Regions from separate parts of the Streptomyces sp. NPDC038280 genome, predicted to be linked through region 1. Evidence: riboswitches for the same ligand, from Rfam matches in the RefSeq annotation. Region 1 holds a riboswitch; the other holds the start of a gene.
What was found. A riboswitch is a leader RNA that binds a small molecule or an ion and turns the genes downstream of it on or off. The one in region 1 is predicted to bind glycine.
Positions count from the first base shown of each region.

Region 1 (5,791 bases):
AGTGTGCGCGGTGCCCCGGATGCTCGTACGAACGAAACTACAACAGAAAGGGTCGAAACTACTTCAGACCGGGGTACAGCGGGTGCTTGTCGGCGAGGGCCGAGACCCGTGCCTTGAGGGCGTCCGCTTCGGCAGCCCCAAAGGGAGAGGCGGCCTTCAGGGTCTCGGCGATGATGTCCGCCACCTCGGCGAAGTCGTCGGCCTGGAAACCGCGCGTGGCCAGCGCCGGCGTACCGATGCGCAGACCCGAGGTGACCATCGGCGGACGCGGGTCGTTCGGGATCGCGTTCCGGTTGACCGTGATGCCGACCTCGTGGAGACGGTCCTCGGCCTGCTGGCCGTCCAGCTCGCTGTTGCGCAGGTCCACCAGGACCAGGTGCACATCGGTGCCGCCGGACAGGACCGAGACGCCGTGCTCGGTGACGTCGGCCTGGACCAGGCGCTCGGCGAGGATGCGGGCACCCTCCAGCGTGCGCTGCTGGCGCTCCTTGAACTCCTCGGAGGCGGCGATCTTGAAGGAGACGGCCTTGGCCGCGATCACGTGCTCCAGCGGGCCACCCTGCTGACCGGGGAAGACCGACGAGTTGATCTTCTTGGCGAGCTCGGCGGTCGACAGGATGACACCGCCGCGGGGGCCGCCCAGCGTCTTGTGCGTGGTCGTGGTGACGACATGCGCGTGCGGCACCGGCGAGGGGTGCAGACCCGCGGCGACCAGGCCGGCGAAGTGCGCCATGTCGACCATCAGGTACGCGCCGACCTCGTCGGCGATCCGGCGGAAGGCGGCGAAGTCGAGCTGACGCGGGTAGGCGGACCAGCCGGCGATGATCAGCTTCGGCTTGGATTCCTTGGCGAGGCGCTCGACCTCGGCCATGTCGACCTCACCGGTGGCGTCGTCGACGTGGTACGCGACCACGTTGTAGAGCTTGCCGGAGAAGTTGATCTTCATTCCGTGGGTCAGGTGACCGCCGTGGGCCAGGTTCAGGCCCATGATCGTGTCGCCTGGCTTGAGCAGCGCGAACATCGCGGCGGCGTTGGCCTGCGCGCCCGAGTGGGGCTGGACGTTGGCGTGCTCGGCGCCGAACAGCTCCTTGATGCGGTCGATCGCGATCTGCTCGACCACGTCGACGTGCTCACAGCCGCCGTAGTAGCGGCGGCCGGGGTAGCCCTCGGCGTACTTGTTGGTGAGGACCGAGCCCTGGGCCTCCATGACGGCGACCGGAGCGAAGTTCTCCGAGGCGATCATCTCGAGGGTGGACTGCTGGCGGTGCAGCTCGGCGTCGACGGCGGCGGCGACATCCGGGTCCAGCTCATGGAGAGGGGTGTTCAGAAGCGACATCGGGGACATCCTTAGTTGCCGGAGAACGCGGTGTACTCGTCGGCGGAGAGCAGGTCGTTCGGCTCCTCGCTCACCCGTACCTTGAACAGCCAGCCGCCCTCGAAGGGAGCGGAGTTCACCAGGGACGGGTCGTCCACCACGTCCTGGTTGGCCGCGACGACCTCGCCGGACACCGGCGAGTACAGGTCGCTGACCGACTTGGTCGACTCCAGCTCACCGCAGGTCTCGCCCGCGGCGACCGTGTCCCCGACCTCGGGGAGCTGGGCGTAGACGACGTCACCGAGCGCGTTCGCCGCGAACTCCGTGATGCCGACCGTCGACACGCCGTCCTCGGCGTCCGACAGCCACTCGTGCTCCTTGGTGTAGCGCAGCTGCTGGGGGTTGCTCATGACCTGAATTCTCCTGTACGCGGGGGAGTGCTGATGAACGGGGGAGAGATACGGGAGGTACCGAGTGTCACTTCTGGCGCTTGTAGAACGGCAGCGCCACGACCTCGTACGGCTCGTGGGCACCGCGGATGTCGACACCGACACCGGGCGTGCCCGGCTCGGCGTGCGCCGCGTCCACATAGGCCATGGCGATCGGCTTGCCCAGCGTCGGCGAGGGGGCCCCGGAGGTGACCTCACCGATCACCTTTCCGCCCGCGACGACGGCCATGCCCGCACGGGGGACCCGGCGGCCTTCGGCGACGAGGCCGACCAGCTTGCGCGGCGGGTTGGTGGCGGCGCGCTCGGCGGACGCCTCCAGGGCCGCGCGGCCGACGAAGTCACCCTCCTTCTCGAACTTGACCACGCGCCCGAGACCGGCGTCGAAGGGGGTCAGGGCGGTGGTCAGCTCGTGCCCGTACAGCGGCATGCCCGCCTCCAGGCGCAGCGTGTCGCGGCAGGAGAGACCGGCCGGGACCAGACCGGCGCCCTCGCCGGCCTTGGTCAGGGCCTGCCACAGCTCCACGGCGTGCTCGGGGGCCACGAAGAGCTCGAAGCCGTCCTCGCCGGTGTAGCCGGTACGGGCGATCAGCGCGGGGACCCCGGCGACCGTGCCCGGCAGGCCGGCGTAGTACTTCAGCCCGTCCAGGTCGGCGTCGGTGAGCGAGGCGAGGATGCCGGGGGACTCGGGGCCCTGGACGGCGATCAGCGCGTAGGCGTCACGGTCGTCCCGTACCTCGGCGTCGAAGCCCGCGGCGCGCTCGGTGAGGGCGTCGAGGACGACCTGCGCGTTGGAGGCGTTCGCGACGACCAGATATTCGGCCGGTGCGGCCTCCTGCTCCTGGAGCCGGTACACGATCAGGTCGTCGAGGATGCCGCCGTCCTCCTGGCAGATCATCGTGTAGCGGGCGCGGCCGGGGCCCACGGTGCCGATGTTGCCGACCAGCGCGTAGTTCAGCAGGTCCACGGCCTGCGGGCCGGTGACGGCGATCTCGCCCATGTGGGACAGGTCGAAGAGACCCGCCCTGGTCCGTACGGCGTTGTGCTCGTCGCGCTCGCTCCCGTACCGCAGCGGCATGTCCCAGCCCGCGAAGTCGGTCATGGTCGCGCCCAGCGAACGATGCAGGGCATCGAGGGCTGTCAGGCGGGGGGCAGTGCTCATGGATGTGGCTCCCGGGTCCCAGGGCATGAGATGGCGAGGACAATCCTCCCCATCTGTCATCGGAACCTGAGAGGTTCACCACGACCCTTACGTACATCGGGTCATGACTTGCACCTTGGGTGGAGCCGCCAGGCGGCTCGCTTTTCAGATCTGCCTCATCCACGCGGTACGGGGCCTGAGAGATTCAAGGGAGGAACTTGCTCCTTCGGCGCCCGGGGTGTCACTGCGCCCCCGGGACTCTCCCGCGCGGATTCAAGCGGCCGGTATGAGGTTGTCTGCGCACGCGTGTGCGCTTGGCGCGCACATCATTGCACGAGGGATCTCATCGGCAAATCGCTTGTGCCTCATTACTGTTTCTTTACACTCCATGGGCAAGGGTCCGACGACCCGACAGGGGAGAAGCGATGACGTTGCAGCGGACAGGTGCGTACGCGACGACGGCGGGGCTGCCCACGCCGCGCGGGCGGGTGCGCGCGGCGGCCGCCGCGCCGGTCCCGCGCGACCTGCGGGAGCGCGGCGGCCGGGGACCCAGGGCCCTCACCTTCGCGGCCGGGGACATCGTGGTCGTCTCCGGGCTGCCCGGCAGCGGAAAGTCGACGCTGATCCGGCGCACGGCCCAGGAGTGCGGGATCGACTCGCAGGACGCCCGCGAACGCTGGGAGGCGCGGATGCCGTCCTTCCTTCCCTATGCCGTCTACCGCCCGGCGGCCCGGATCGCCCACTACGCGGGCCTGTGGCGGGCGCTGCGCTCCGGCGAGAGCGTCGTCGTCCACGACTGCGGCACCCAGACCTGGGTCAGGCGCCTGCTCGCCCGCGAGGCGCGGCGCCGCGGCGGCGCGCTGCACCTGCTCCTGCTGGACGTCACGCCCGGGACGGCCAGGGCCGGCCAGCGCGAGCGCGGCCGGGGCGTCTCCGGCTACGCCTTCGCCCGCCACCGTCGCGCCGTCTCCCGGCTGCTGCGCGACGCGGAGTCGGCCCACCTCCCGCGCGGCTGCTCCTCCGTGACGCTTCTGGACCGTGACGCGGCGACCGCCCTTCAGCGCATCTCCTTCGCGGCCCCCGCCTGAACCGCCCCGCCCGGACCCACCTCCACCGACCCGCCCGTTCCGGGGAACCGTGGAACCGGAAGCCGGCCCTCACTGTCCTTTTCGACACAGCGCGCCCTTCCGCCGCCGCCCCGGCGTTAGGGTTCTGCCGGGATCGGGTCAGAAGGGGAAGCGACCAGTGGACAGTGCATGGCCGGGCAACGAGCTGGAAGAGGTGCTCGCCGCCTCGCTCGGCAACCCCTCGGCGGGAGGCCGGCTCGTCGAAGTACTGGGACGCAGCTCCGTCTGGGTGCCCCTGCCCAACGGCGGAGGACCGGACAGCAGGGACCTCGATCTGCCGACCATGGAGATCGAGGGACTTCCGTACGTCCCCGTCTTCAGCTCCGAGCAGCAGTTCCTCGCCTGCGTCGGCGGCCACATGTCCTTCACCGTCGCCCCCGCCCGTGACCTCGCCCGTGGTCTGCCGCCGCAGCTCGGCATCGCGGTGAACCCCGGCGGCGCCGTCGGCCTCCCCCTGCCGCCGCCCGCCGTGGCCGAACTGTGCCGGGTCGGCCGCACCCCCCTGGACGGTCCCGCGAGCGGTGGCCGGGTCCGGCTCTTCGAGCCCGACTGGCAGGACGACCCCGTCGACTTCCTCGCCGTCGCCTCCGCCGAGTTCGAGGCCACCGGTGTGGTCCTCAGCGCCCGCCGCGGCCTGGCCAGCGTCGAAGGCGAGGCGCCGTCCCTGTTCATAGGTGTCCAGCTCGCCTCCTGGGAGGGCGCCGACCGCAACGCGCCGATGGATGCCCTCGGCCGCGCGCTCGGCCGGGCCGCCGTGTCGTGGCCGGTGAACCTCGTCCTCCTGGACGTCGCCCAGGACCCGGTCGGCGACTGGATGCTGGAGAAGGTGCGCCCCTTCTACCAGCGGGTGCCCGCGTAAGCGGGACCGCGCACAAGCACGCATAAGCTGGTTCGGTGGATCGAAGAGGGGCGGAACCCAAGGTGAGCGCGTCAGGCACCGCTGCGGCCGGGCAGGTCGAGCACATGCTGCGCCAGGTGACGCCCGGACGCTACGACGCGTACGAGTCGCTGCTGCACGCGCTCGCCGACGGCCAGGTCTGGATGCTGCTGTGGCACGGCACGGCCGGCTCGCCCGAGGCGCAGTACGGGAACATGGAGGTCGACGGCCTGGGCTACGCGCCCTGCGTCACCTCCACCCAGGAGCTCTCCGCTTCCGGCTGGACCCGCGCCCATGAAGTGATCAGCGGCCGCGACGTCGCCCGCGCCCTCTATCCCGACCGGTGGGGCATCTGGCTCAATCCCCATGCCCCCGGCGGCGGTCTCGGCATCCCCTGGGCCGATCTGCGTCGGATCGCCACCGGCCTCGACCGGATGCCGGCGGGACCCCTGCGGCTGACCGAACCGGCCATCGAGATCCCGCAGTTCTACGCCCTGCTCACGCAGAACGCCCACCGCACCGCCGCGGTCCGTTCGCTGCGTCGCGCCTGGGTCCAGCCGGCGCTCGGCTCCCCGTACCTCGCGATCGGCCTCGATCTGTACGACACCAGCGGCCCGTCCGTCGACGCGGTCCGCGCGATGATGCAGCAGTCCATCGCCGCCGTGCCCGACGGGCTGCCCGTCTCGACGGTCGCCATGTCCGACGAGTACGACCCGGTGACGATGTGGCTGCGGGCCAACGCCCGGCCCTTCTACGACCGGGACGCGCACGCGGCTCCGCAGCCGCAGGCACCCGGTTACGGCTATCCGCCGGCCGCTCCCCGCGCGTACTGACATCCGCACGATCCTTCTGCCCCAATTGCGCCAGCGGTTGGGGCAGTTGGCC
Region 1 is NZ_JBVJYZ010000007.1:200,672-206,462, reverse strand. Features, by position in the region: gene glyA (serine hydroxymethyltransferase) at 59-1,336, opposite strand; gene gcvH (glycine cleavage system protein GcvH) at 1,348-1,725, opposite strand; gene gcvT (glycine cleavage system aminomethyltransferase GcvT) at 1,793-2,923, opposite strand; glycine riboswitch at 3,078-3,178, opposite strand; gene ACZ7J0_RS17375 (AAA family ATPase) at 3,328-3,990, shown strand; gene ACZ7J0_RS17370 (enhanced serine sensitivity protein SseB) at 4,148-4,888, shown strand; gene ACZ7J0_RS17365 (enhanced serine sensitivity protein SseB C-terminal domain-containing protein) at 4,951-5,739, shown strand.

Region 2 (5,791 bases), on a different contig from region 1:
ACGGTGTACGAGTGCTCGTCGCCGGACGAGGTCGTCGATCTGTTGCAGGGCGGCCAGGGGGTCTTCGGGATCGCCGTGGGTGTGGTGTGGCGGGACGTCGAGGCCGCGCTGTCGCAACTTCACGGGGAGCGGGTCGACACCGGCGAGACGCTGGTCGGGCACAACCCGGCGGACGAGCTGGCGCGGCGCCGCCGCGACAAGGCCGTCTGAGGCTCGCTGGTGCCTTCCGGCGCCTCTGACCCGGCGGTCTCGGTCGCTGTCTCGTCCTTGCGGCCGGATGTCCGCGGCGACGCGGCCGGACCGTCGTACAGAAGTGCGGGTCGATTGTCAGTGCCGTAGGGCAGCATCGGTGGTGTGAGAGCCGCGCCGACGATCCTGCATCTCGACATGGACGCCTTCTTCGCCGCCGCGGAGCAGGCGGCGAAGCCGAGCCTGCGCGGAAAGCCGGTGGTGGTCGGAGGTCTCGGCCCGCGCGGAGTCGTCGCCACCGCCTCGTACGAGGCCAGGCGCTTCGGGGTGCATTCGGCGATGCCCATGTCCCAGGCCAGACGGCTCGCGCCGAACGCCGCCTATCTGGTGCCCCGCTTCTCGCTCTACCGCTCGGTCAGCGACCAGGTGATGGAGCTGCTCGGACGGCTCTCGCCGCTGGTCGAGCCGCTGAGCCTGGACGAGGCCTTCGTGGACCTCGAAGCCGGGGGTGCGGCATATGACTCGGCCACGGCGCGGGAGGCCGGTGAGCGGCTGCGCAGGGACATTCTCGGCACCACCGGGTTGACCGGGTCGGTGGGACTCGCCGGATCGAAGATGCTCGCCAAGATCGCCTCCGAGGAGGCCAAGCCCAACGGGCTGGTCCTGATAGAGCCGGGGACCGAGCGCGAGCTGCTCGGCCCGAAGTCCGTACGGATCCTGCCCGGCGTCGGGCCGGCGACCGGCGAGCATCTGCGCCGGGCCGGCATGACGACGGTGGCGGACCTCGCCGAGGCGGGGGAGGACGAGCTCGTACGCCTCCTGGGCCGGGCGCACGGTGCCTCGCTGGCCCGGATGGCCCTGGGGCACGACGACAGACCCGTGGTGGCCGAGCGCGACACCAAGTCCGTCTCGGTGGAGGACACCTTCGATGTCGATCTGCACGACCGGGTTCGCATCCGGGTTGAGGTGGAGCGCCTCGCCGACCGGTGTGTGCAGCGGTTGCGGGCGTCGGGGCACTCGGGGCGGACCATCGTGCTCAAGGTGCGGCGGTTCGACTTCTCGACGCTGACCAGGTCGGAGACGCTGCGCGGGCCGACGGACGCGGCGGCGGTCGTGAGGGAGGCGGCCGCACGGCTCCTCGAGGCGGTGGACACGACCGGCGGCGTCAGGCTGCTGGGCGTGGGTGTGACCGGCCTCGCCGACTACACCCAGGAGGACCTCTTCGCACAGGCCGCCGACGACGAGCCGACGGCGGTCGAGGACGACGGGAAGGGCGAACAGGACCCCGGGGCGACGGCGGAGCGGACGGAGATCGCCGCCGAGCCGCCGGAGCGGCGCTGGCCGGCCGGGCGGGACGTGCGCCACGCCCGGTACGGGCCGGGGTGGGTGCAGGGCAGCGGGGTCGGACGGGTCACCGTGCGGTTCGAAGAGCCCTGGTCGAAGCCCGGGAGGGTACGGACGTTCCTCGTCGACGACCCCGAACTGGAGCTGTCGGATCCGCTGCCGCTCGTGTGGAGGGAGCCGGAGACCCCGGCGGAGGAGAGCGCGGCGGAGCCCTCACCGGGACCTGTGGACAGGTCCGGTGAGGGTGCGGCGGACGGTCAGGTCTCCGAGGGCTTGTCGCGGCCTGCCAGCCGGCCGAAGTCACGGCCCGGCGGTGGCGGGGACGGAGTCGCGTCGTCGGGTGCGGCGGGGAGGTCCATGCCGTAGTGCCGGTAGAGCTGGAGCTCCTGCTCCGGGGAGAGATGGCGGCCGACGCCGAAGTCCGGCGCGTCCTTGATCAGGGAGCGTTCGTAAGGGATGTGAAGCGCGCCGCCGACCAGTTCGCTGGGCTCCAGGGGGACGAAGGCGTCTCTGCTGAACAGGCCCGTGCGCACGGCCGCCCACTCGGGAACACCCGTGGCATCGTCCAGGTACACCTCGTCGATGGTTCCGATCTTGGTCCCGTCACGGTCGAACGCTTTGCGGCCGATCAGGCTGCGCGGATCGATGTCGGTCTGCACGGTCCCTCCAACGGTTCGCAACTGCTCTTCAAACACTACGAAAGTGCACAACGGGGATGTCGGCCACTCGAGGGATGTCCGGGGAACCTCGCTGGTAGGCTGGCTGTGGCTGCTGACCCTGTGCGGGAGAGTCCACCGAAGAAACCTTTCGGGGGCGCCGAAGGAGCAAATCCTCCCCGGAATCTCTCAGGCCCCTGTACCGCACGGACGAGGTCACTCTGGAAAGCAGGGCGGACGTCCGACGGCATCCGCTCTCACCGACGGTGAAAGCCGGCGTGCCGTTTCGGCGTGCCGGTGAAACTCTCAGGTTGAGATGACAGAGGGGGAGGCCGTCCGGGCATCCGCGCCGTGGTGCCCCTCGCAGGTCGTGACGACCAGGAGGCCTCCGTACATGACCGCCAACCGCATTCCGCTCTCCGTACTCGAACAGGGCATTCCCTTCGAGCAGCGGCACATCGGACCCGACGCCGAGGCGCGCGCGAAGATGCTCGCGCAGGTCGGCTACGGCTCGCTCGACGAACTCACCGACGCCGCGGTACCGGACGTGATCAAGAGCGCCGAGGCGCTCGGACTCCCCTCCGCCCGCACCGAGGCCGAGGTGCTCGCCGAACTGCGCTCGCTCGCCGACCGCAACCAGGTACTCGCGCCGATGATCGGCCTCGGCTACTACGGCACGTTCACGCCGCCGGTCATCCTGCGCAACGTCATGGAGAACCCGGCCTGGTACACGGCGTACACGCCCTACCAGCCGGAGATCTCGCAGGGCCGCCTCGAGGCGCTGCTGAACTTCCAGACCATGGTCGCCGACCTCACCGGTCTGCCCACCTCCGGCGCGTCCCTGCTCGACGAGGGCACCGCCGCCGCCGAGGCCATGTCGCTGGCCCGCCGGGTCGGCAAGGTCAAGGACGGCGTCTTCCTGGTCGACGCCGACGCGCTGCCGCAGACCATCGCCGTGATCGAGACCCGCGCCGAGCCGACCGGCGTCGAGGTCGTCGTCGCCGACCTGTCCGACGGCATTCCGGAGGAGATCGCCGAGCGCGGTGTCTTCGGCGTGCTGCTCCAGTACCCGGGCGCCTCCGGCGCGGTCCGGGACCTCAAGCCGGTCATCGAGCGGGCGCACGAGCTCGGCGCGATCGTCACCGTCTCCGCCGATCTGCTGGCGCTCACCCTGCTCACCTCGCCCGGTGAGCTCGGCGCGGACATCGCCGTCGGCACGACCCAGCGATTCGGTGTCCCGATGGGCTTCGGCGGCCCGCACGCCGGTTACATGGCCGTCCGCGAGAAGTTCGCCCGCAGCCTGCCCGGCCGCCTCGTCGGTGTCTCCGTCGACGCGGACGGCAACAGGGCCTACCGCCTGGCGCTGCAGACCCGCGAGCAGCACATCCGCCGGGAGAAGGCGACCAGCAACATCTGCACCGCGCAGGTGCTGCTCGCCGTCATGGCCGGGATGTACGCCGTCTACCACGGCCCCGACGGCCTCAAGGGCATCGCCCGGCGCACCCACCGCTACGCCGCGATCCTCGCCGAGGGGCTGCGCGCCGGTGGTGTCGAGGTCGTGCACGGCTCGTACTTCGACACCCTGACGGTCCGCGTGCCCGGCACCGCCGCGCAGGCCGTGGCCGCCGCCCGCGAGGGCGGGGTCAACGTGCACCTCGTCGACGCCGACCACGTGTCCATCTCGTGCGACGAGACCACGGGCCGCGCCCAGCTCACCGCCGTGTGGGCCGCCTTCGGTGTCGACGCCGACATCGAGGTGCTCGACGCCACCGCCGCCGACGCGCTTCCCGAGGGCCTGCTGCGCTCGGACGTGTACCTCACGCACCCGGTGTTCCACGCGCACCGCTCCGAGACGGCGATGCTGCGCTACCTGCGTAAGCTCGCCGACCGCGACTACGCGCTGGACCGCGGCATGATCCCGCTCGGCTCCTGCACGATGAAGCTCAACGCCACCACCGAGATGGAGCCGGTCACCTGGCCGGAGTTCGGGGCGATGCACCCGTTCGCGCCGGCCGACCAGGCCGCGGGCTACCTCACCCTCATCACCGAGCTCGAGGAGCGCCTCGCCGAGGTCACCGGCTACGACAAGGTCTCCATCCAGCCCAACGCCGGTTCGCAGGGCGAGCTGGCCGGTCTGCTGGCCGTCCGCGCCTACCACCGCGCCAACGGCGACACCCAGCGCACCGTCTGCCTCATCCCGTCCTCGGCGCACGGCACCAACGCCGCCTCCGCCGTGATGGCCGGGATGAAGGTCGTCGTCGTCAAGACCGCCGACGACGGCGAGATCGACATCGACGACCTGCGCGCCAAGATCGAGCAGTACCGCGACGAGTTGTCCGTGCTGATGATCACCTACCCGTCGACGCACGGTGTGTTCGAGGAGCACGTCGCCGACATCTGCGCCCAGGTGCACGACGCCGGCGGCCAGGTGTACGTCGACGGAGCCAACCTCAACGCCCTGGTCGGGCTCGCCAAGCCGGGCCGGTTCGGTGGCGACGTCTCGCACCTGAACCTGCACAAGACGTTCTGCATCCCGCACGGCGGCGGTGGCCCCGGCGTCGGTCCGGTCGGCGTCCGTTCGCACCTCGCCCCGTACCTGCCCAACCACCCGCTCCAGCCGGCCGCCGGCCCGGCGACGGGCGTCGGCCCGATCTCGGCCGCGCCGTGGGGCTCCGCGGGCATCCTGCCGATCTCCTGGGCGTACGTACGGCTCATGGGCGGCGAGGGTCTCAAGCGCGCCACCCAGGTGGCGGTGCTGGCGGCCAACTACATCGCCAAGCGCCTGGAGCCGCACTTCCCGGTGCTCTACACCGGTCCCGCCGGGCTGGTCGCGCACGAGTGCATCGTCGACATCCGGCCGCTGGCGAAGGCGTCCGGCGTCAGCGTCGACGACATCGCCAAGCGCCTGATCGACTACGGCTTCCACGCGCCCACGATGTCGTTCCCGGTCGCCGGCACGCTGATGATCGAGCCGACCGAGAGCGAGGACCTCACCGAGATCGACCGGTTCTGCGACACGATGATCGCGATCCGCGCCGAGATCGAGAAGGTCGCGTCGGGCGAGTGGCCCGCCGAGGACAACCCGCTGCGCAACGCCCCGCACACCGCGGCCGCGTTGGGCGGTGAGTGGGAGCACCCGTACAGCCGTGAGGACGCGGTCTTCCCGGCCGGTGTCTCGGCCGCCGACAAGTACTGGCCGCCGGTGCGCCGTATCGACGGCGCGTTCGGCGACCGCAACCTCGTCTGCTCGTGCCCGCCCCTGGACGAGTACGACAACTGACGGTCGGACCACGGCTGACATGAGTCAGGGCCGGTTCGGAGCGCGCTCCGGGCCGGCCCTTTGTCGTACGTCGTGCCCGCCGCCTCAGGCGGCCGTCACCACCTGCTCGGTGTCCAGCGGCCGGTGCGGCGCGATGATCTGGCCGTCCGGCAGCAGCTCACCGGTGTCCTCGAAGAGCAGGACACCATTGCACAGCAGGCTCCAGCCCTGCTCCGGGTGGTGCGCCGTCAGACGGGCGGCCTCCCGGTCGGCGGAGTCGGCTGTCGGGCAGGATGGCTTGTGCTGGCACATGGGTGGGTTCTTTCGCTGCGGTGTGGTGAGT
Region 2 is NZ_JBVJYZ010000003.1:8,498-14,288, forward strand. Features, by position in the region: gene ACZ7J0_RS08310 (MerR family transcriptional regulator) at 1-210, shown strand, start outside; gene ACZ7J0_RS08315 (DNA polymerase IV) at 355-1,899, shown strand; gene ACZ7J0_RS08320 (PRC-barrel domain-containing protein) at 1,791-2,192, opposite strand; glycine riboswitch at 2,306-2,404, shown strand; gene gcvP (aminomethyl-transferring glycine dehydrogenase) at 2,584-5,469, shown strand; gene ACZ7J0_RS08330 (DUF5999 family protein) at 5,554-5,760, opposite strand.
Region 2: it holds a riboswitch for glycine, as region 1 does, so the genes downstream of both, gcvP (aminomethyl-transferring glycine dehydrogenase) here and gcvT (glycine cleavage system aminomethyltransferase GcvT) in region 1, are expected to answer to the same signal.